DNA from 3 places in the Kocuria sp. APC 4018 genome. Region 2 is predicted to be linked to each of the others. Evidence: riboswitches for the same ligand, from Rfam matches in the RefSeq annotation. Region 2 holds a riboswitch; each other region holds the start of a gene.
What was found. Region 2 has a riboswitch for S-adenosylmethionine ahead of QL985_RS09395 (methylenetetrahydrofolate reductase). Riboswitches for the same ligand answer to the same signal wherever they lie in the genome.

Region 1 (7,011 bases), on a different contig from region 2:
ACCGGCAAGGCACCACAGGGACCAGCACCGGCCGGCAGCTCTGCCGCCGCGGGCGGGGACTCCCCCGAGATCACCCACAAGGCGCTGCGCTCGCGCCACGTCACCATGATCACGCTGGGCGGGATCATTGGAGCCAGCCTGTTCGTGGGCTCCGGCAACGTGATCCGCATGGTAGGTCCCGCCGCGGTGCTCTCCTACCTGCTGGGCGGGCTGCTCGTGTTCCTGGCCATGCGGATGCTCGGGGAGATGGCGGCGTCGCGCCCCGCCGTGGGCTCGTTCATGGAGTACGCGCGCGTGGGCCTGGGCGACTGGGCCGGGTACTTCGTGGGCTGGCTCTACTGGTACTTCTGGGTGGGTGTGATCGCGTTCGAGGCCGTGGTGGGCGGGTCGCTGCTCGCGGGGTGGTTCCCGGCCATGCCCGTGTGGCTGGGCTCCGTGATCCTGCTGCTGATCTTCACCGCCACCAACCTGATCTCCGTGCGCTCGTTCGGGGAGGTCGAGTTCTGGCTCGCCAGCGTCAAGGTGGCGGTGATCGTCGCGTTCCTGGCCGTGGGCACGCTGTTCGCGTTCGGGCTCTGGCCGGGCGCGGACTTCTCGATCCCCAACCTGTGGCAGCACGGCGGCTTCGCACCGCAGGGCGGCTGGGCCGTGATCTCGGGCGTGGCAGTGGTGATCTTCTCCTACTTCGGCACGGAGATCGCCGTGATGGCGGCCGCGGAGTCCGAGGACCCCGCCAAGGGCATCCGCCAGGCCACCGTGACCGTGGTGTGGCGCATCCTGATCTTCTTCGTGGGATCCATCCTGCTGATCGTGACCATCGTGCCCTGGAATGAACTCCCGGACCCGGACGTGCAGGCACCGTTCGTGTACGTCTTCGACCTCTTCGGCGTCCCCGGCGCGGAGATGATCATGAGCATCGTCATCTTCACCGCAGTGTGCTCCGTGCTGAACTCCGGACTGTATTCCGCAGCGCGCATGTTCTCCGCTCTCGCGGGCGAGGGCCTGGCTCCGCGCATCGTGGCACGGAAGTCCAAGAACGGCGTCCCCGTGGTGGCCGTGCTCGCCTCCACCCTGGGCGGCTATGCGGCGGTGTTCGTGAACTTCCTGGCCCCGGAGTCCGGGATCTTCGACTTCATCATGAACTCGGCGGGTCTCGTGGCCCTGTTCGTGTACGTGTTCGTGGCGATCACCCAGATGAAGCTGCGCTCTCAGATGAGCCCCGAGGAGCGCGCGAACCTGAAGCTCAAGATGTGGCTGCACCCGTGGCTCGGCATCCTGGTGATCGTGGCCGTCGCGGGGATCGTGGTGGTCATGCTGGTCGCGGACGATGCAAGCCGCACCCAGGTGTGGACGAGCCTCGTGGCCGTCGCCGTGCTCGCCGTGTTCTGGCCGCTCGTGCGCCGCAACCTGCGACGCCGCCGGGCAGCCGACACCGCGGCTCCCGCCGCGACGCCCACGGCCTGATCCGCCACCGCCCACCGACCGCCCGAGAGGATCCCGTGGCGCACTTCCCCACCCTGACCGAGACCGTGGCCGCCCTGCGCCACGGCGAGACCACGAGTGAAGCCCTGACCACCGCGGCACTGGATCGCATCGATGCCCTGAACAATCACCTCGGGGCGTTCGTGCACGTTGAGCGGGAGGCCGCTCTGACCTCGGCGCGCGACGCGGACCAGCGGCTGCGCTGCGGGGGCCTCCTCGACGACCCTCGGGCACCGGAATCCGAGCAGTCCGGCGGAGCCACCCGGCACGGCGGAACGCGTCCCTCCGCGGTCCCATCCCGGGGCCGCGCGGAAGCGGCCGTCCTGCGCGGCGTCCCCCTGTCCCTGAAGGACGGGCACGACGTCGCCGGGATGCCCACCTCCTGGGGCTCGCTGACCGCGCGCGGGGAGGACGGAAGCATCCCGCGGGCGGAACGCTCGGACGAGCTCGCCGCCACCCTGCAGGACAGCGGAGCCGTGCTGCTCGGCAAGACCCAGGTGCCCGAGTTCCTGCTCAACTGCTACTCCGAGAACCGGGCATACCCTCCAGCGCGCAACCCCTTTGCCCTGGACTGCTCGGCGGGCGGCTCCTCCGGTGGCCAGGCCGCCGCCGTGGCCGCCGGCATCCTCCCCGCGGCCATCGGCTCGGACGGCGGCGGTTCCGTGCGGATCCCCGCTGCGGCATGCGGGCTCATCGGGCTCAAACCGAACCGGGGCAGGGTGCCCAGCAGCGATGCGCTGTCCAACGTCGGGCAGCTGGGGGTCAACGGACCCATCACCCGCACCGCCGCGGACGCCGCCCTGCTCCTGGACGTGCTGTGTCACACACCGGGCCACGAGCGGATCGACCGGCCCGTGGTGGCCGCGCCCGAAGCGTCGTTCTCGCGGGTCGTGGAACGTGCTCGGCAGGGCGATGCGCCGTGGGGTGAGCGGTCCCTGCGCATCGGGGTGAGCACGGCCTCTCCGTTCGACGGCACGTACGAGATCACGGTGTCCCCCGAGGCACGGGCCGCGCTGGACGAGGGGATCCGCGCGCTCGGAGCACTGGGCCACACCGTGGAGGACGCGGACGTTCTCTACGACCCCTCCTACCCCGAGGCCTTCTCGCGGCTCTGGACCACGGCCATGGGTCAGCTGCCCCTCGATGGCACCGAGCACCTGCTCACCGGGCTGGCCCGCTCGTTCCGCGAGCGCGCCCTGTCCCGCAGCGCGGTGGAGCTCGCGGACGCCTTCGCCGTGCTGCGCGGGATCGAGGCGGACCTGATCCGCCAGTTCTCCCGGTTCGACATGATCCTCACGCCGGCCCTGGCCATGCCGCCACGGCCCGTGGGCTGGTTCCACGAGGGCTTCGACATCGCGGATCCGGCGGGCGCGGACCAGGACTACAGGCGCCAGTGCCAGTACACGCCGTGGACCTCGGTGGTGAACGTGATCGGGCTGCCCGCGATCACGGTGCCCACCACGTGGCGCACCCCCGAGACCGGCGAATACCCGGGTCCGGTGCCCATGGGCGTCCAGCTCGTGGGGCGCGCGTCCGGTGAGGCGCAGCTGCTCGCCCTGGCCGCCCAGCTGGACCCGCCCACCACGCCGCACGCGCACCTCGTCGCCTGAGCGCACCTGCCCACGGAGGGCCGCAGCCCGGTCCAGCGCCCCCCACCGGGCTGCTGACGGCCCACCGGTCCTGGGCTCCGCGGGCAGACCGACGGTTCGGCCCGGTCTGCGCAAGGGCTCGTGGAGTCCACGCCGCGCCGTCTCCCCGCGGGCAGCGGCGGTTCGGCGCGGGAGGTGGCCGCGCGGCGTCGTCGTCCGCCGGGGCAGGGCCGGGGCCCGAAACCGAGCGGCGCACGGCCTGACGGGGCGCGCTTTCGGGACTAGGTTGGTGGCATGACCAACCGTGCGGGCACCGTTGCCCAACCCAGTGACCTCGTGGACATCGACGACCTCGTGGCGGCGTACTTCGACCGCACGCCGGATGCCGGGAACCCGGACCAGCGGGTGGCGTTCGGAACCTCCGGGCACCGCGGTTCCTCGCTGAAGACCTCGTTCAACGAGGACCACATCGCCGCGATCACGCAGGCGATCGTGGAGTACCGCGCCGGGCAGGGCATCACCGGTCCGCTGTTCATGGGCAAGGACACCCACGCGCTGTCCGGGCCCGCGCAGGACACCGCGCTGCAGGTGCTCGCCGCCAACGGCGTGCGCACCCTGCTGGACTCCCGGGGCGGCTTCACCCCCACCCCGGCGCTGTCCCACGCGATCCTCACGTACAACGCGTCCGGGCCCAAGGACCGCGCGGACGGGATCGTGATCACCCCGTCCCACAACCCGCCCACGGACGGCGGCTTCAAGTACAACCCCCCGCACGGCGGCCCCGCGGACACGGACGCCACCGGATGGATCGCGGACCGCGCCAACGAGCTGATCGAGGCGGGCCTGGAGGGCGTGCGGCGCGTGTCCCTGGAGGAGGCGAAGGCCGCGGAGACCACCGGCACGTTCGACTTCCTGGACAGCTACGTGTCCGCGCTGCCGGAGATCATCGACCTGGACGCCATCAAGGCTGCGGGGGTGCGCATCGGTGCGGACCCCATGGGCTCGGCGTCGGTGGCGTACTGGCAGGAGATCGGCGAGCGCTTCGGGCTGAACCTGGAAGTGGTGAACCCCACCGTGGACCCGCAGTGGGCGTTCATGACCCTGGACTGGGACGAGAAGATCCGCATGGACTGCTCCTCCCCCTCGGCCATGGCCTCTCTGATCGGGGCCCGGGACAAGTACGACATCGCCACGGGCAACGACGCGGACAGCGACCGCCACGGCATCGTGACCCCGGATGCCGGGCTCATGAACCCCAACCACTACCTCGCGGTGGCCATCGACTACCTCTACCGCACGCGCGATGGCTGGCGCGGTGACGCCGGGGTGGGCAAGACCCTGGTGTCCTCCTCGATCATCGACCGCGTGGCGCAGTCCCTGGGTCGCCGCCTGGACGAGGTGCCCGTGGGCTTCAAGTGGTTCGTGCCGGGTCTGCTGGACGGCTCCATCGGCTTCGGCGGGGAGGAGTCCGCCGGTGCCTCGTTCCTGCGCAGGGACGGCTCCGTGTGGACCACGGACAAGGACGGCATCATCCTGGCGCTGCTCGCCGCGGAGATGACCGCCACCACGGGCAAGACCCCCTCCCAGCGCTACCGCGAGCTCACCGAGCAGTTCGGGGATCCCGTGTACCAGCGCATCGACGCCCCGGCGAACCGCGAGCAGAAGGCGGCGCTGAAGAAGCTCTCCGCCGAGCAGGTCACCGCGGACACCCTGGCCGGTGAGCCCATCACCGCCAAGCTCACGGAGGCCCCCGGCAACGGTGCGGCGATCGGCGGGCTCAAGGTCACCACGGAGAACGCGTGGTTCGCGGCCCGCCCCTCCGGCACGGAGGACGTCTACAAGATCTACGCGGAGTCCTTCAAGGGCGAGGAGCACCTCAAGCAGGTGCAGCAGGAGGCCAAGGCTCTCGTGGACTCGGTCATCGGCTGAGGGCCGTGGTGCGGGGCTCCCGCACCGGCCTGCTGCGCAGGGGCCGCCGAGCGGTACGGGGTTCTCCCGTGCTGCTCGGCGGCCCCTCGTCGTGACCGAACGGCGCAGACGCTTGTGCGTGTCGGAGCGCTGTACTGTGATGTTCCCGGATCAAGAAGCCCGACCATCAGCCCTCCGGCTGGTCGGCTGGCAACCGGTTGTTCGCACCCGGTGCCCCCGGAGGAAGATCCGCCGCCCGGCACCCGCCGCGCGGAAGTCTGCGAAAGGTCACCATCATGAGCAACTCCGCTCCCACTCCCGAACACCCGTGCGTCCACGCGGCGGGAGACTCCGCCTGCCGGAGCTACCACCCGGGGCACAACGCGCACTACATCCAGTCCCGCCTGGCCATCGAGAGCCAGGACCGGTGGGTCCAGGTGGAGCTCGGCGCGCCGCACGGGAACACGGTGCAGGCCGCCTTCCCAGACGGCAGCACCCGGACCTGGTGGTGCCACGACCCCGCGCTGCTGGAGCGCTTCCACACGCTGCAGCACAGCGGGGCCGCGGCGTCGTTCGATCCCGGGACGTCGCTCGCCACCGTGCCGAGTGCTCAGGGCGGGCTCGCCCTGCTGCACCCGGCGGTGGTCGAGGGGCAGTGACGCCCTGGGCATGAGATGGGGACGACACCGGCGGCGAGCACGCCGCGTGCTGAGCCGCCGGCTCCTCCCGTAGGCTGGTCGGCCGGTGGTGCGCGCCGCAGGCGTGACCCACCGGCCGTTCCCGCCGGCCCGCCCGGTCTGCGCCTTCGTGAAAGGAACCGAGCAGTGACTCCCTCCGCCAGCGCCACCTCCGACTCCCTGTCCAGGGCCGCCAAGCCGATCGAGGTCCGTGTGGGGCACCGCGAGCTGGTCATCCGTGGCCGGTACGAGACCCTGTCGATCGTCAACGACATCCTGATCGGCCTGATCTTCCTGGTGGGTTCGATCCTCTTCTTTCAGGACGCCACCGTCTACGCCGGGACGTGGCTGTTCGTGCTGGGCAGCGCACTCATGCTGGTTCGACCCAGCATCCGGATCACCCGGCGGGTGCACCTGCAGCGCATCTCCCCGGAACTAGCTCCGGAGGACTCGCGCGACTTCTGACCCGCCGCGCGGACCCTCCCGGGATCCGAACGGCCGGCGGGGCATGGCATGGCATGGACACGTTCCACGGGCTGCTGCCGCTGGACACGCCGTCGTCACATGGGAACACGCCGCACGGGTGCTGTTGCGGGACGGCGAGGTTGGCTATCTAATGAGGATCGACCCCCGCGACCCCAGGACGATCCCTCGCAGCGGGGGCAGACACTCAAGGATGAGCACCCCGCATGAGGCACACCCACGCCCAACCGGACCCCCGCACACTTCTCGGCCCGTCCAGCGTGCTGCAGGCCGAGCCCTGGCAGCACTTCCAGGCCGGTCTCTCGCGCCGCACTCACACTCTTGACGGGGCCGGGTGGCACGCGCTTGTCATCGAGGAGCGCTCCCGGGCCGGGGTGGTCTGGTACGCCCCGTACGGCCCGGTCCTGGCGCACCCCGAGGTTCTGCCGGAGGCGCTGCGCGAGCTGCGCTCCGCGGCACGCGAGCACTCGGTGGCGTGGTTGCGGGTGGAGCCACAGGTGCCGTCCCCGGTGGGCACGCCCTTCGCGGCAGCCGTGCAGCGGCAGAACGCCACGGCGCCCTCCCTCGGGGCGGGTCTGCGTCGGCTCGGCGCACGGCCGGCCCCTCGGGACATCCAGCCCGCGTACACGCGCTGGGTGGACCTGTCCCGCGAGCCGCAGGAGATCCTGTCCGCCATGACGGGCACCAACCGCAACCTGTGGCGGCGCCACCGGGACAAGGGCATTACCCTGGCCTCGGACTCCCACCCGGACGCCGCCGAGGCGGTGATCGAGCTGCAGCACCGCACCGCCGGGCGCAAGGGGTTCACGGCCCACAGCGAGGACTACCTCCGCACCGCCGCCCGCAGCCTGGGCGCCACGGGCAACTCCACG
Region 2 (7,011 bases):
CACTGATTGTCACGGAGCCCCGAACATGCCGCCCCGCCCACGCTGTGCATACTGCGCGGCGCGGGCGGGGCGGGGCTGCGGCCCCGGAGCCCCCGTCTCCCGGCTCAGGCGACGCCCGATGAACTGAGGACGGGTCGCGCGCCGGCGCGGGCGGCGTCGTCGTCCTCCCGCTCGAGCTCCGTGCGCACGGACACCGCGGCGGCCACGAGGCGGTCGAGTGCTGCCTCCGTCTCGGGCCAGCCACGGGTCTTGAGCCCGCAGTCCGGGTTGACCCACACGCGCTCCGCGCCAATGGCGCGGGCGGCATGGCGCACCCTGCGAGCCACCTCCTCGAAGGAGGGCACGCGCGGGGAGTGGATGTCCCACACACCGGGTCCCACGTCCCTCGGGAAGTCCGCGGCGGCGAGACCGTCCACGATGCCCGAGCCGGAGCGGGAGGCTTCCAGCGTGGTGACGTCCGCGTCCAGACCCTCGATCGCATCCAGCACGGTCTCGAACTCGGAGTAGCAGAGGTGGGTGTGAATCTGCGTGTCCGCGGCGGCGGCGCCGGTGGCCAGTCGGAACGCGCCCACGGACCACTCCAGGTAGGCCGGACGGTCCGTCTCGCGCAGCGGCAGCAGCTCCCGCAGGGCGGGCTCGTCCACCTGCACCACGGCGGTGCCGGCGGCTTCGAGGTCGGTGATCTCGTCCCGCAGCGCCAGTGCCACCTGATCGGCCACCTCGGCCGCGGGGACGTCGTCGCGCACGAAGGACCACGCGAGAATCGTGACCGGACCCGTGAGCATGCCCTTCACCGGACGGTCGGTGAGCGACGCCGCGTAGCGCGTCCAGTCCACGGTGATGGGCACGCGCCGGGAGACGTCCCCGAACAGGATGGACGGGCGTGTGCACCGCGAGCCGTAGGACTGCACCCAGCCGTGGCGGGTGGTCGCGAAACCCTCCAGGGACTCCGCGAAGTACTGGACCATGTCGTTGCGCTCCGCTTCTCCGTGCACCAGCACGTCCAGCCCCAGCTCCTCCTGGGCGCGCACCGCGCGGGCGATCTCGGACCGGATGGCCTCCCAGTAGGCGGCGCCGTCCAGGCGACCCGCCCGGTGGGCGGCGCGGGCCGCCCGGATCTCGGCAGTCTGCGGGAAGGAGCCGATGGTCGTGGTGGGCAGCAGCGGCAGCCTCAGCCGCTCCTGCTGCGCCGCCCGGCGTTCGGCCGCTGAGGGGCGCCGTCGGTCCTCCGGGGAGACGGCCGCGGTGCGCTCGCGGATCTCGGGGCGGCGCGTCGCGGGGTGGGTGGCCCGGGCCTCGCGGATGCGGGTGTCGGTCTCCAGGGCCTCGCTGATCTCCTTCCAGCCGTGCTCGACGCCGCGCGCCAGCTCGACGACCTCGCTCACCTTCTGGTCCGCGAACGCCACCCAGCTGCGCACGTCCGGGTCCAGCCCGGTCTCCCGGGTGATGTCGTGCGGGACGTGCAGCAGCGGCGTCGCCGTGCCCACCGCCACGGGGCCGCGGGCCCCGGCACGCAACCGGTCCAGGGTGTCCGTGGCGCCCGCCAGGTTCGTGCGCCACACGGTGCGTCCGCCCACGACGCCGCCCACCACCGGCCGCTCGCCCCACGCCTCGAGCGCGGCCCGGGTGGGGACGGCCCCGCGGTCGAGGTCCACGGCGAGGGCGTCCACGCCCGTGCGGGCCAGCGCGAGGTGGGCGTCCTGCCCGGCGTCCCCGTAGCCCACGGTCACCAGCACCGAGGGGTGGTCCGACAGGGCGGTCAGCCGCGTGTACGCGGTGGTCACCGCGGAGAGGATCCGTTCGCGGGACGCACCCCAGCCGTCCGCGGCGAGGGCGGGCTCGTCCAGCTGCACCCACGGCACACCGGCCGCGTGCAGAGAGCTGAGGATCGAGACGTACTGGGCCAGGACGTCGTCGAGCCCTGCCAGGGGGTCCACCCGCGCGCCGTGGGCCGCGGGGGTCTCCGGGCGCGAGAGCAGCAGGAAGGTCACGGGACCCACCAGCACGGGGCGGGTCCGCACGCCGGTGCGCCGCAGGGTGTCCCGGTACCGGGAGACCAGGCTCTCCGGGTGCGCCCGCAGGGCGGTGCCCGGATCGAGCTCGGGGACGTAGTAGTGGTAGTTGGTGTCGAACCACTTGGTCAGCTCCAGCGGCTCCAGATCGTCCGTCCCCCGGGACAGGGCCGTGATCAGCTCGATCCCGCGCTCGGTGTCCGGCGCGGCGGGGAGGAGGCCCTCCGCCCGGAACCGGGCCGGCACGGCACCCAGGGCGAGCGCGGTGTCCAGGACGTGGTCCACGGCGAAGCCCTCGGAGGGCACGGCGGTGTCCTGCGTGAGCCCCAGTTCGCGCAGCCTGAGGGTCGTGCGCTCCCGGAGGTCGCCGAGAGTGTCCAGGACGGTCTGGGCCGGGTGCCGTGCGGGCTCCGCCCAGTAGGCCTCGAGGGCCCGCTTGAGTTCCCGGTCCGGGCCGATGCGCGGGTAGCCCAGGATCGTGGCGCTGGGCAGGGGGGTGGGATTCGTGACGGTCATGATCTCTCCTTGTAGGGGTTGGTGTGATGACGTGAAAAGGGTGTGAGGCAGCCGCGTCGCGGGTGGGCCGGCGACGGCGCTGTACGGGGTCACTGGGCGTGACGGGCGCGGCGGGCGTACCGGGGCACGTGCTCCAGCGCGCGTGGGCAGAGCCGCGCGTGCGGCTCTGCGGTGGGCGGTGCGCACGACGCCGCACGGTCAGGCCGCGGGGCTGCGGCCCCGGTACTCGCGGGCCGCATCCCGGACGCGCAGGTGCTCCAGGATGGTGAGCGCCGCGTCCGGGCGGTTGAACGTGTACAGGTGGAAGCCTGCGCAGCCCAGGTCCAGGAGGTCGTCGATCAGCGACAGCGTGGCCGCGGTGCCCCGGTGCCGCAGCTCCTCGGGGGAGCCCGAGGTGAGGAACCGGGTGAGCCGCTCGGGAACGGGCACTCCGGTGATCTCCGTCATCCGCTGCAACCGTTTCGGGTTGGTCAGGGGCATGAGACCCGCGACCACCGGGATGTGGATCCCCTCGGAGCGCGCCCGCTCCAGGAACGACGCGTAGTCCTCGGGCTCGTAGAGCACCTGCGTGATCGCGTAGTCCGCCCCGGCCTCCTGCTTCTCCCACAGGGACGCGAGATCCGCCTCGGGGTCACGCCCCCGGGCGGGGGACGGGTAGCACGCCACCGACACGGACAGCGGCCGCGTCCCGGGGCGGAACCCGTCCCCGAAACGACGCCGCTCGACGTCCCGGATGAGCCGCACCAGCTCCGAGGCCCGGCCGATCCCCCCGGGCGGGGTCCGCCACTGCCCGGCGCCCAGGGGCGGGTCCCCGCGCAGCGCGAGGAGGTCGCGGACGCCGTCGTCCAGCAGCTGCTCCACCGAACGCTCCAGCCCCGCGCGGTCGGTGCCACCGCACGTGAAGTGGGCCATCACGGGGGTCCTGGTGGTGCGGCGCAGATGGCGCAGCGCCTCGCGGGACACACCACGACCACCCGAGTGGCCGTGCGTGACGGAGAAGAAGTCGGGCCCGGCCTGGGCCATGGCGTCGATGCTGCGCCACACGGTGTCCGGGTCCGCGGTGGGGCGGGGCGGGAACACCTCGAAGGAGACGAGCGTGGAGCGCCGGGGGCGGCGCACCAGCCAGGACGTGCGCGCGGGCGGTTCGGCGCAGGACGGCTCGGACGAGTCCGGGCTGGGCGGTGGTGCGGCGGGTGCGCCCGCGCGGCAGGTGGCCGCCGTGGGAACGCCCCTGGGGTGGCTGGCACGTGCGGGATCGTGCTCGCCCGTCGAGGAGGTGGGGCTCGCGGGAGCGGCTGAGCCGGCGGGGTGGGCGCCTGACGTGGGAGCGGGCTCGTCCGTGGTGCGGGCCGCGGCCACGAGCTGCGGCCTGTCCTCGGCGCGGGCGGTCGGCGGTGTGACGGGCATATGAGAAAACCTCCGGCGGTAGGACGCCGGAGGTGGACCCCGTGCGCCGTACTTGCCAGCCACGCGGTTGCGCGGCGGCCGGATCGTCATCTGGGGCACCCCACTACAGCAGGAGGGTTGCCGCCCGGCCAGCCAGAGCTTTTCGCCGGGTCTCATGATCCTTTGGTGGGTGAGACGGTAGCACGAGGGCCCCGGGCCGTGGAAGGCGCCCGGTGCGGGCCGGTGCGGACCGGTGCGCCCCCGGGGCCGGACCCCGGGGACACACGTGTGGTCAGCGCCCGACCACGACCTCCAAGTTCTCACCGGAAGCCGGGTCGAAGAAGCACGTCTCGCGGGCGTTCGGCCGCACGTGGATCGTGGACCCCGCCTCCATCTGCAGAAACTTGTCCGCGCGGACGGTGGCGCGGTCCTTCTCCAGCCGCATGGCGCGGGCGTCCTCGGTCCCGGATTCCGGGGTGTCCGGCAGCACGCAGTGGATGAACGCCTCGGAGCCGAGCTTCTCCACCAGGTGGACCCGAAGGGGCAGCGCGGGGGTCCCCGGCGCGTCGCCCTCGCCCGTGATCTCCCACGACTCCGGACGGACACCCACGGTCACGGTGTCCCGCACGTGCGCCGAGAACTCGGCCGGCACGGGCACCCGCAGCCCGCTCGCGGCGTCGAGGACCGCGTGGCCGTCCCGGACGGGGACGTCGTGCACGATCGTCATGGCCGGCGACCCGATGAAACGGGCCACGAACACGTTCGCGGGGTGCTCGTAGAGGTGGATCGGATCGGCCACCTGCTGCAGCTGTCCGTCGCGCAGCACGGCCACGCGGTCGCCCATGGTCATGGCCTCGACCTGGTCGTGGGTCACGTAGATGGTGGTGACCCCCAGCTCCCGCTGGAGGTCCGCGATCTGGGCGCGGGTGGACACGCGCAGCGTGGCATCCAGGTTGGACAGCGGCTCGTCCATGCACCACACCTTGGGGTTGCGCACGATCGAGCGGCCCATGGCCACACGCTGCCGCTGGCCCCCGGACATGGCCGCGGGACGCTTGTCCATGAGGGGCCCGAGCTCCAGCATGGCGGCGGCGCGCTCCACCCGCTGCTCGATCTCGGCGCGGTCCAGCTTCTCGTTCTCCAGCGCGAAGGACATGTTCTGCCGCGCGGTCATGTTGGGGTACAGGGCGTAGGACTGGAACACCATGGCCACGTCCCGGTCGCGGGCCCGGGTGCCCGTGACGTCGCGGCCGTCGATGAACACGGCGCCCTCGTCCACGGGCTCGAGACCCGCGAGCATCCGCATGGCCGTGGACTTGCCGCTGCCGGAGGGACCCACCAGGACCAGGAGCTCACCGTCGCGGATGCTGAGATCGAGCTGGGACACCGCCGGGGGCTTGCCCGGGTCGAAGATGCGGGATGCGTGCTTGTACTCGACGGTGGCCATGGTGCTCCTCGGGCTCTCGGGTGGTGACGGTGGTGACGGAATCGATGCCCCGGCGTGACGGGCGGCTCGGGCTCGCCGTGGTGCTCAGTGGTGCGGGGGCCGTTCGGGGCGGGCCCCGGGTGGCGGCCCCGAGAGGAGCCGCCACCCGCGGAGGATCACAGCTTGGGCTTGATGTCCGAGTCGATGATCTTCTGGGTCTCGTCCTGCAGCTGCTGGAAGACCGTCTTGACGTCCTCGCCGCCAAAGGTGATGCGGTCCAGCGCGCCGCCGATCCGCTGACCGCCGCCGGAGACGAACACGCGGGCCGCGTCCTGCGGCTGGGTGTTCTCGTTCAGCTGCTTGATCGCGGTCATGGCGTTGGGGTTCTCGTCGAGGAACTTCTTCTCCTCGGGTTTGTCCATGGCGTCCTTGCGCACCGGCATGTAGCCGGTGGCCTGGGTGAACGTGATCGTGTTGTCGGTGTTCGTCATGAAGTCGATGAACTTGGCGGCGGTGAGCTTGCGCTCGTCGCTGATGCCGTTGGGGATCGCCAGGCCGGCGCCACCGGTGGCGCAGCCGGGCTTCGGGCCGGGCAGGTAGGTGGTGTAGAAGTCGAACGTGGCAGCCTCCTTGAGGCCACCCAGGGAGCCCGTGGACTCCAGCAGGGCGGCACCGTTGCCGATCCCGAAGTCGTTGGCGCCGTCCTGCACGATCTTGATGTGCCCCTCCGCCACGTGCTTCTTGAGGTACTCGCCGGCCTTGATGGAGTTCTCCTCGGTGAAGGTGGCGGTCCAGTCACGGGAGTAGGCACCCCCGAACGTCCAGATCATGCCCTGGAAGTACCAGTCCATGTAGTTGGCACCGTCCGGGAGGATCAGCGCGGGCTTGCCGCCGTTGGCCTTGACCAACTGGGGTGCCCACTGTGCGAACTCGTCCCACGTGCGGGGTCCGCGGTCCAGGGGCAGACCGGCCTTCTGCATCATGTCCTTGTTGAAGTACATGATGCAGGTGGAGCGGGCGTACGGCGCGCAGTAGTGCTTGTCGTTGAAGTTGTAGTCCTCGCGCAGCGTGTCCACGTAGGTGCTGGAGTCGATCCCGGCCTTCTGCCACAGGTCGTCCAGCGGGGTCACGGCCTCGTTCAGGGCGAAGTTGAACCAGTTCACGTCCGACGCCACGAACACGTCCGGGAGGTCCCCGCCCGCGAGAGCGGCGTTGACCTTCTGCGCCACCTCTTCGTAGTCGGCACCGCCGTCGATCAGCTCGGCCGGGGTGTCAGGGTTGGCCGAGTTCCACGCGTCGATGAGCTTCTGCTCCAGGCTCTTGGAGCTGGCGGGGTGGTTGGACCAGAACTGCAGGGGGCCGGAGGCCTCCTGCCCACCGGAGGAGCTTCCGCCCCCGGAGCCGGCGCAGCCGGACAGGGCCACGGTGGCGGTTCCGAGGCCCAGCAGGCCGAGGGCGTGACGACGTGAGAGTTCCATGTGTGCTTCTTCCTTCAGGAGGTGGTGGATGTGCTGGAGGGTGGTGTGTGGAGGGTCAGCCCTTGACCGCGCCCGCGGTCAGACCCTTGATCATGTGGCGCTGCAGCAGGATGAACACGATGATCATGGGGATGGTCGCGATGACCGTGCCGGCCATGACCGGGCCCCAGTTGCTCAGGCCCTCGTTGTTCTG
Region 3 (7,011 bases), on a different contig from region 2:
GCACCCCCAGGAGGATGCGCATGGTGGTGGTCTTGCCCGCGCCGTTGCCGCCCACGAACCCCGTCATGAGGCCCGGGCGGATGCTGAAGGTCAGGTCCTCGAGCACGTGCGCCGACCCGAAGGACTTGTTCACCCCGTTCACTGTGATCATGGTTCGAGCCTAGGAAGTCACGCCCGCGTCCGACTCCCCCGGGCGGCGGATTCTGCACCCCCGCGATCCTCCGCCCGGGGGAGGAGACGCCCACTGCGCGGTGGGGCCGGTCTCAGGCACCGGTCACACCGTGCTCGAACGCCCAGATCACGGCGTGGACCCGGTCACGCGCCCCCGTCTTCAGCAGCACGTTGGACACGTGGGTCTTGACCGTGGCCCTGCCCACGAACAGCTCGCGCGCGATCTCATCGTTGGACAGGCCGCGCGCCATGGCGGCCAGCACCTCGGTCTCGCGGGCGGTGAGACCCGCGCGGGCGGCGTCGTCCTGCCCGTCCGCGATCTCGGACTCCGGGCCGGGACGGCCGGCGGACGACGCCGCCGCGTCACCCGCCGGGGCACGGCCGGTCTGCGCATCGACCTCCGCCGCCGGTTCGACGGTGCGTGCCAGCACCCTGCGCGTGACCAGAGGGTCCAGCAGCGCGTCGCCGCGGCCCAGCACCCGCACCGCCTGGATCAGCTCCTCGGGTCCCGCGGACTTCAGCAGGAACCCCGAGGCACCGGCGGAGAGCGCCGCGAACAGGGCCTCGTCCGTGTCGAACGTGGTGAGGATCAGCACGGCGGCACGGGAATCCGAGGCGACGAGCCGACGGGTGGCCTCGATGCCGTCCAGCCGCGGCATCTGCACGTCCATGCACACCACGTCCGGGTCGAGGGCCGCGGCGAGCTCCAGGGCCTCCTCGCCGTCCGCGGCCTCTCCCACCACCTCCATGTCCTCCTGCGACGTGAGGATGGCGGAGAAGCCGAGGCGAATCAGCGGCTGGTCGTCCACGAGCAGGACACTCAGGCTCACGGCAGGACCTCCTGCGGGGCGTGGACGGGCACCGTGGCCCGCACGAGCCAGCCGCCGTCCGCCTTGGGGCCCGCGTCCAGTGTGCCGCCCATCGACGCCATCCGTTCCTCCATGCCGATCAGGCCCGTGCCCGTGCCGTGGGCGGCCGGTTTCCCTGGCCGGGCGCCGCGCCCGTTGTCGCTGATCTCCAGCTCCACGCGGCTGGCCTCCGTGCGCAGCCGCACCGTGACGACCGCCCGTGGCCCGGCGTGCTTGCGGGCGTTGGTGAGCCCCTCCTGTGCCGTGCGGTACAGCGCCAGCTGGGCCGGCGGCGGCAGCTGCGGCTCCGGGCCGATCCGCTTGAGCACTGCGTCCTGGCCGATCGCCCGGGCGTCGGCCACGAGTGCCTCGAGGTCGGAGAGCCGGGGCACGGAGTCGGGGGCCTCCTCGCCGTCGCGCAGGGTGTGGACCATGGTCTTGAGCTCGGTCACGGCCTCCCGTGCGGAGGACTCCACACCGCGCAGGTGCTCGGCGGCGGCGCGGGGATCCTGAAACATGGTGAGGCGCGCCGCCCCGGCCTGGACGCCCATGGCCGTGACGTGGTGGGCCACTACGTCGTGCAGCTCGCGGGCGATCCTGAGCCGTTCGAGGCTCACGGCCTGCTCCGCGAGCCGCTCCTGCTGCTGCCGGATCTCGGCGTGGGCGGCCTCGAGCTCCTGCCGCTCGATGGCCGCGTTCCACGCCCCGTCGCCGAAGACCCACGCCCCGGCGAAGTAGGCGATGTTCACGACGAACTGGATCGCGGCGATCGCCATGTAGGCGTTGACGCCGCGCTCACCCACCTCCGGATCCGTGAACTGCTCCACGGTGCTCCAGCCCAGCCACACCGCCATCCCCACGGCCACGGCGGCGCGGGACCACGTGGCGCGACGGCGGTCCGGGCACCAGGCCCCCACGGAGTAGAAGCCCAGGAACAGCACCACCTGGGAGGCGTACATCTCGATCCCGACCCACGTGACCAGCGCGAAGTACACGAAGGACACCGCCACCATCACGGCCACGGGGAAGCGACGCCGCCATGCGAGCGGGGCGGCCAGCACGACGGCGCCCAGGGCAACCCACCCGACATCCGCCTTCCACGGGACCGACTGCACGAAGTCGGAGAGGTACACCAGCTCGACGCCGGCCAGGGCCAGCACGCCGGCACCCCGGGCATCCCGCCAGCGCCACCCCGGCGGCAGGGCGCGGTGGGGCGGGGAGGTGTCCGGGGCGGGGTGCATGGGTTCACCCTACCGAGGTCGCTCGCGGGGCTGTCCGGGTGCACCACGCACAATGGTGGGGTGATCGCCTCCCTCGACACCTCGCCCCGTGTGCCGCGCGCCGACCTCCGCATGCAGATCCTGCTGGTGCTCGGGGTGTCCCTGGGCGCTTCCGCGGTGTACTCGGTGCTGGACCTCGTGGAGATGGCGGTGCAGTCCTCGATCGCGGAGAGCTCCACCACGCTCAACCAGCCCCTCAGCCCGGTTCCGGTGATCGACGCGCTGCGGCGCCTCACCAGCATCTGCTTCGCAATCGTGCCCGTGGTGCTCGCCCTGTGGTTCCTGGCGGGAACCACCTCCCGCATCCCCGCGGTCCTGCGCGGCATCGGTGCGGACGCGCGCCGCCCGGGGCACGACGCCGCCCGGGGCCTCGCGCTGTTCGCCGTGATGGGCGGTGGGACCCTCGTGCTCTACCAGGCCGGGCGGGCGCTCGGGATCACGGCGGAGATCACCACGTCCACCCTGGAGAACACGTGGTGGACGGTTCCGCTGCTGCTGCTCACCGCCCTGCGGCACGCGCTCGTGGAGGAGATCATCGTGGTGGCGTTCCTCGCGGAACGGATGCGGCGGCTGGGCCGCTCGTGGTGGACGGTGGCGATCGTGTCCTCAGTGCTCCGGGCGAGCTACCACCTGTACCAGGGGGTGGGACCGGCGCTGGGCAACCTGGTCATGGGGCTCGTGTTCGTGTGGTGCTACCGCCGGTACGGGCGTGTGATGCCGCTTCTGGTCGCGCACTTCCTGCTGGACGCAGTCGGCTTCCTCGCACCGCAGCTCCTGGCGGGCTGACCGCCTGGGTGGGTGGCGGCGTCGTGCCCCGCCGGATCAGATGGTGACGGGCCCGTCCGGCGTGCCGAAGGTGACCGCCATGAGACCGGGCGTGCCGTGGGGAGCGGACCACGTGACGTCCACCGAGCGCAGGACGTCCTCCACAGGGCCACCGAGCCAGTCCGTGACGCGCTCGGGGGAGCCGGCGATGTCCATGCCGGTCAGTCGGACGTCCGTGAGCCGCGCCTGGGAGGGGTGCATCTCGTCCGCGGAGTCGAAGTGGATCATGAACGGCAGCTGCGGATCCGCGATCAGGCCCTTGACGCCGATCTGGTGCCAGTCCAGGCGGCGGCCGTCCGGGAAGATCCGGCCGCCCGGCACGGAGGGGCGGCCCAGTTTCTGCTCGAACGGGGCGAGGTCCGGGACCTCCACGACCCACCCGAGCCAGCCGCCGCCAGCCTCCGAACGCGCGCGGACGGCCTGACCGAACGGCGCCTTGTCCGCGGCGGGGTGCTCCAGGACGGTCACGACCTCCACGTACTGGTGGTCCGTGAGCGGCAGGATCATGTTCTGCGTGCCGAACCGGGGGTGCACGCCGCCCTTCACGGGCTCGATCCCCAGGCGGTCCGCTATCCGCTCGGTGGTGGCCTCCAGCCCGTCCGGCTGCGCTGCGAAGGAAACGTGGTCCAGCTTCATGCAGTCATGGTGGCACCCGTCACACGGGGGTCCAAATCGGCGGGTGCAACACTGCGGACACCGAACTTGACGCGGCGGCCCCCCGGTTCCCACACTTGAGGTCTAGGTCACGAGAGTCAGCGCCAAGCCCCAGCTTGCTGACCGGCAACCCTCCCTACCGCGGCGGGGTGCCCTGGGTGAAGACCTGGCCGTGACGTCGTCCGACGTCCACGGCAAGCGCGGGCCACCGGTCGCCCGTTCGTACGGGCACCGTGCGGACGGTCGCCTGGCCCCTGATCCTTCCGAGAAGGAGCACGGCCATGAGCACTGCACCCACCCCCGACAACTCCCAGGACTGGGCGTTCGAGACCCGCCAGATCCACGCGGGCCAGAACCCCGACCCCGTGACGGGTTCGCGGGCGTTGCCCATCCACCAGACCTCGTCCTTCGTGTTCCCGGATGCGGACACGGCCGCCGCGCGCTTCGCGCTGCAGGACATGGGCCCCATCTACTCCCGCCTGACCAACCCCACCACCGAGGTGGTGGAGAAGCGCCTCGCCTCGCTGGAGGGCGGGGTGGGAGCCCTGATGGTCTCCTCCGGGCAGGCCGCGGCCACGCTCGCGGTGCTCAACCTGGGCGGAGCGGGAACGCACGTGGTGGCCAGCCCGTCCCTCTACGGCGGCTCCTACAACCTGCTCAAGCACACGCTGCCGCGCCTGGGCGTGGAGACCACCTTCGTGGCGGACCCGGACGACCCCCAGCAGTGGCGGGACGCCGTGCGCCCCACCACCGTGGCGTTCTTCGGGGAGATGATCCCCAACCCCCGCAACGACGTCCTGGACGTGGAGACCGTTGCCGGGATCGCCCACGAGGCCGGGGTGCCGCTGATCGTGGACAACACAGTGGCCACCCCGTACCTGGTGCGGCCCATCGAGTGGGGCGCGGACATCGTGCTGCACTCGGGCACCAAGTTCCTGGGCGGGCACGGCACCGCGATCGGTGGGTTCATCGTGGACGCCGGGCGCTTCGACTACGGCGCGGACCCGGAGCGGTTCCCGGGCTTCAACCAGCCGGACCCCACCTACAACGGTCTGGTGTACGCCCGTGACCTGGGCGCGGACGGCGCCTTCGGCGTGAACCTCTCCTACGTCCTGAAGGCCCGGGTGCAGCTGCTGCGGGACTTGGGCACGTCCATCTCCCCGTTCAACGCGTTCCTCATCGAGCAGGGGATCGAGACCCTGTCCCTGCGCGTGGAGCGCCACGTGGCCAACGCCCAGCGGGTGTCCGAGTGGCTCGAGTCCCGCCCCGAGGTGCGCTCGGTGTCCTACGCGGGGCTGCCGTCCTCGCCGTGGCACGAGCGCGCGCGGAAGTACGCACCGCGCGGGGCGGGTTCCGTGCTCGGCTTCGTGCTGGAGGGCGGCAAGGAGGCGGGGATCGCGTTCGTGGACGCGCTGAGCCTGCACTCCCACGTGGCGAACATCGGGGACGTGCGGTCCCTGGTGATCCACCCGGCGTCGACGACGCACGCGCAGCTCTCCGAGGACGAGCAGCTCGCGGCGGGCGTGGAGCCGGGCTTCGTGCGGCTCTCGGTGGGCACCGAGGGGATCGAGGACATCCTGGCGGACCTGGAAGCGGGGTTCGCAGCGGTGGCCGCGGCACCGGGCACCCAGGAGTCGACCCACGAGCGGGGCGATCGGGACCCGGCGACCTCACCGGCGGACCGGCCCCTGGGAAGCATGGAGCCGATCGCGGACGCCGGTGCGGAGCCCGCCGCGGCTGCCGGGACCGGCGCGGAAGGCGGCCCTGCGGCGTCGTCGACGGCGCGTGCGGACGTGGCCGCCGAGCCCGCGGCATGACCGTGGTGCAGACAGCCCCGGCGGTGCGCCGGGACGGTGTGGTGCGGGCCGCGGAGATCGGGGAGCTCACCCTGGAGTCCGGGTTCCGGCTGCCGGACGTGCGCCTGGCCTACGAGACGTGGGGTGAGCTGGCCCCGGACGGCTCCAACGCGGTGCTGGTCGAGCACGCGCTCACGGGCGACTCGCACGCGGCGCGCGGCACGGCCGTGGGGTACGGGGACACAGCGCCCTTCGACATGGCCGGGCACCGTGTCGCGGCGGACACCGGCGGCTGGTGGGACGGGCTCATCGGACCGGGAGCGGCCATCGACACCACCCGCTGGTTCGTGGTGTGCGCGAACATCCTGGGCGGCTGCCACGGCAGCACCGGCCCGGCGAGCCTCGCGCCGGACGCCGCACCGTGGGGCTCGCGCTTCCCACGCATCACCGTGCGGGACACCGTGGCCGCGGAGGCGCGGCTCGCGGACCTGCTGGGAATCGACCGGTGGCGCCTGGTGGTCGGAGGCTCCATGGGGGGTGCCCGCGCGCTGGAGTGGGCCGTGAGCCACCCCGAGCGCGTGACGGCGTGCGCCGTGATCGCGGCGAACGCCCGGGTCAGTGCGGAGCAGCTCGCATGGGGCCGCACCCAGGCGCTCGCCATTCGGCAGGACCCGCACTTCCAGGGCGGCGACTACTACGCGGGCCCGCACCCCGCCGAAGGGCTTGGGCTGGCGCGGCGGATCGCCCACATCACCTACCGCAGCGCGCACGAGCTCGCCGCGCGCTTCGGCCGGGAGGCGCAGGGCGGAAGCGCGTCGGGGGACGACGCCGGGATCGCGGACGCCACCGGTCCCCGGGGCGGCTGGGGCGCTGCTCGCCCGCACCGCACCGTGGACCGGGGCCGCTACCGGGTGGAGAGCTACCTGGACCACCAGGCGCTCAAGCTGGTGGCCCGTTTCGACGCCAACGCGTACCTCAGCGTCAACGAGACGCTGATGTCCCACGACGTCGCCCGCGGCCGCGGCAGCCTCCGGCAGGCCCTCGCGCGCACCCGGTGCGAGTGGCTCGTGGCGGCCGTGGACTCGGACCGGCTGTTCCCGCCCGAGGAGTCCGCCGAGCTCGCGGCCGCACTGCCGGGTGAGCACGAGGTGCACACCATCACCTCACCGAGCGGTCACGACGGCTTCCTGCTGGAGACCCCGCAGGTGGGCCGGCTGCTGCGGGCCACGGTGCTGCGGGACTGAGCTGGCGGGCGGCTCGAAGACTGGCGGGGGATGGCATGGGCTGCATGACGTTCATGTCATCCCGCGGGGGCGTGCCAACGGATGCAGGCCCGTTGCCATGGTGGGAGTCCAGTGTCATGCTCTCCCACATGCAGCCCCAGACACTCCTTGCCGCCTATGACTCGCAGCTGCGTGGCGCGGCTGAAGTGGCCGA

Region 1: linked by a shared signal. The riboswitch ahead of QL985_RS03530 (hypothetical protein) and the one ahead of QL985_RS09395 (methylenetetrahydrofolate reductase) in region 2 are both predicted to bind S-adenosylmethionine.
Region 3: linked by a shared signal. The riboswitch ahead of QL985_RS03450 (bifunctional o-acetylhomoserine/o-acetylserine sulfhydrylase) and the one ahead of QL985_RS09395 (methylenetetrahydrofolate reductase) in region 2 are both predicted to bind S-adenosylmethionine.

Annotation. Positions count from the first base shown of each region.
Region 1 covers NZ_JASDCY010000011.1:16,928-23,938, reverse strand. The annotation lists gene QL985_RS03545 (amino acid permease) at 1-1,464, shown strand, start outside; gene QL985_RS03540 (amidase) at 1,500-3,092, shown strand; gene pgm (phosphoglucomutase (alpha-D-glucose-1,6-bisphosphate-dependent)) at 3,366-5,000, shown strand; SAM riboswitch class IV at 5,149-5,264, shown strand; gene QL985_RS03530 (hypothetical protein) at 5,276-5,638, shown strand; gene QL985_RS03525 (YrhK family protein) at 5,804-6,121, shown strand; gene QL985_RS03520 (peptidoglycan bridge formation glycyltransferase FemA/FemB family protein) at 6,346-7,011, shown strand, end outside.
Region 2 covers NZ_JASDCY010000053.1:6,426-13,436, forward strand. The annotation lists gene metE (5-methyltetrahydropteroyltriglutamate--homocysteine S-methyltransferase) at 105-2,528, opposite strand; gene QL985_RS09395 (methylenetetrahydrofolate reductase) at 2,727-3,935, opposite strand; SAM riboswitch class IV at 3,979-4,095, opposite strand; gene QL985_RS09400 (ABC transporter ATP-binding protein) at 4,207-5,361, opposite strand; gene QL985_RS09405 (ABC transporter substrate-binding protein) at 5,517-6,818, opposite strand; gene QL985_RS09410 (carbohydrate ABC transporter permease) at 6,874-7,011, opposite strand, start outside.
Region 3 covers NZ_JASDCY010000010.1:51,693-58,703, forward strand. The annotation lists gene QL985_RS03425 (ATP-binding cassette domain-containing protein) at 1-151, opposite strand, end outside; gene QL985_RS03430 (response regulator transcription factor) at 264-1,001, opposite strand; gene QL985_RS03435 (sensor histidine kinase) at 998-2,260, opposite strand; gene QL985_RS03440 (CPBP family intramembrane glutamic endopeptidase) at 2,321-3,085, shown strand; gene QL985_RS03445 (VOC family protein) at 3,122-3,760, opposite strand; SAM riboswitch class IV at 3,866-3,985, shown strand; gene QL985_RS03450 (bifunctional o-acetylhomoserine/o-acetylserine sulfhydrylase) at 4,060-5,595, shown strand; gene QL985_RS03455 (homoserine O-acetyltransferase) at 5,592-6,818, shown strand; gene QL985_RS03460 (hypothetical protein) at 6,947-7,011, shown strand, end outside.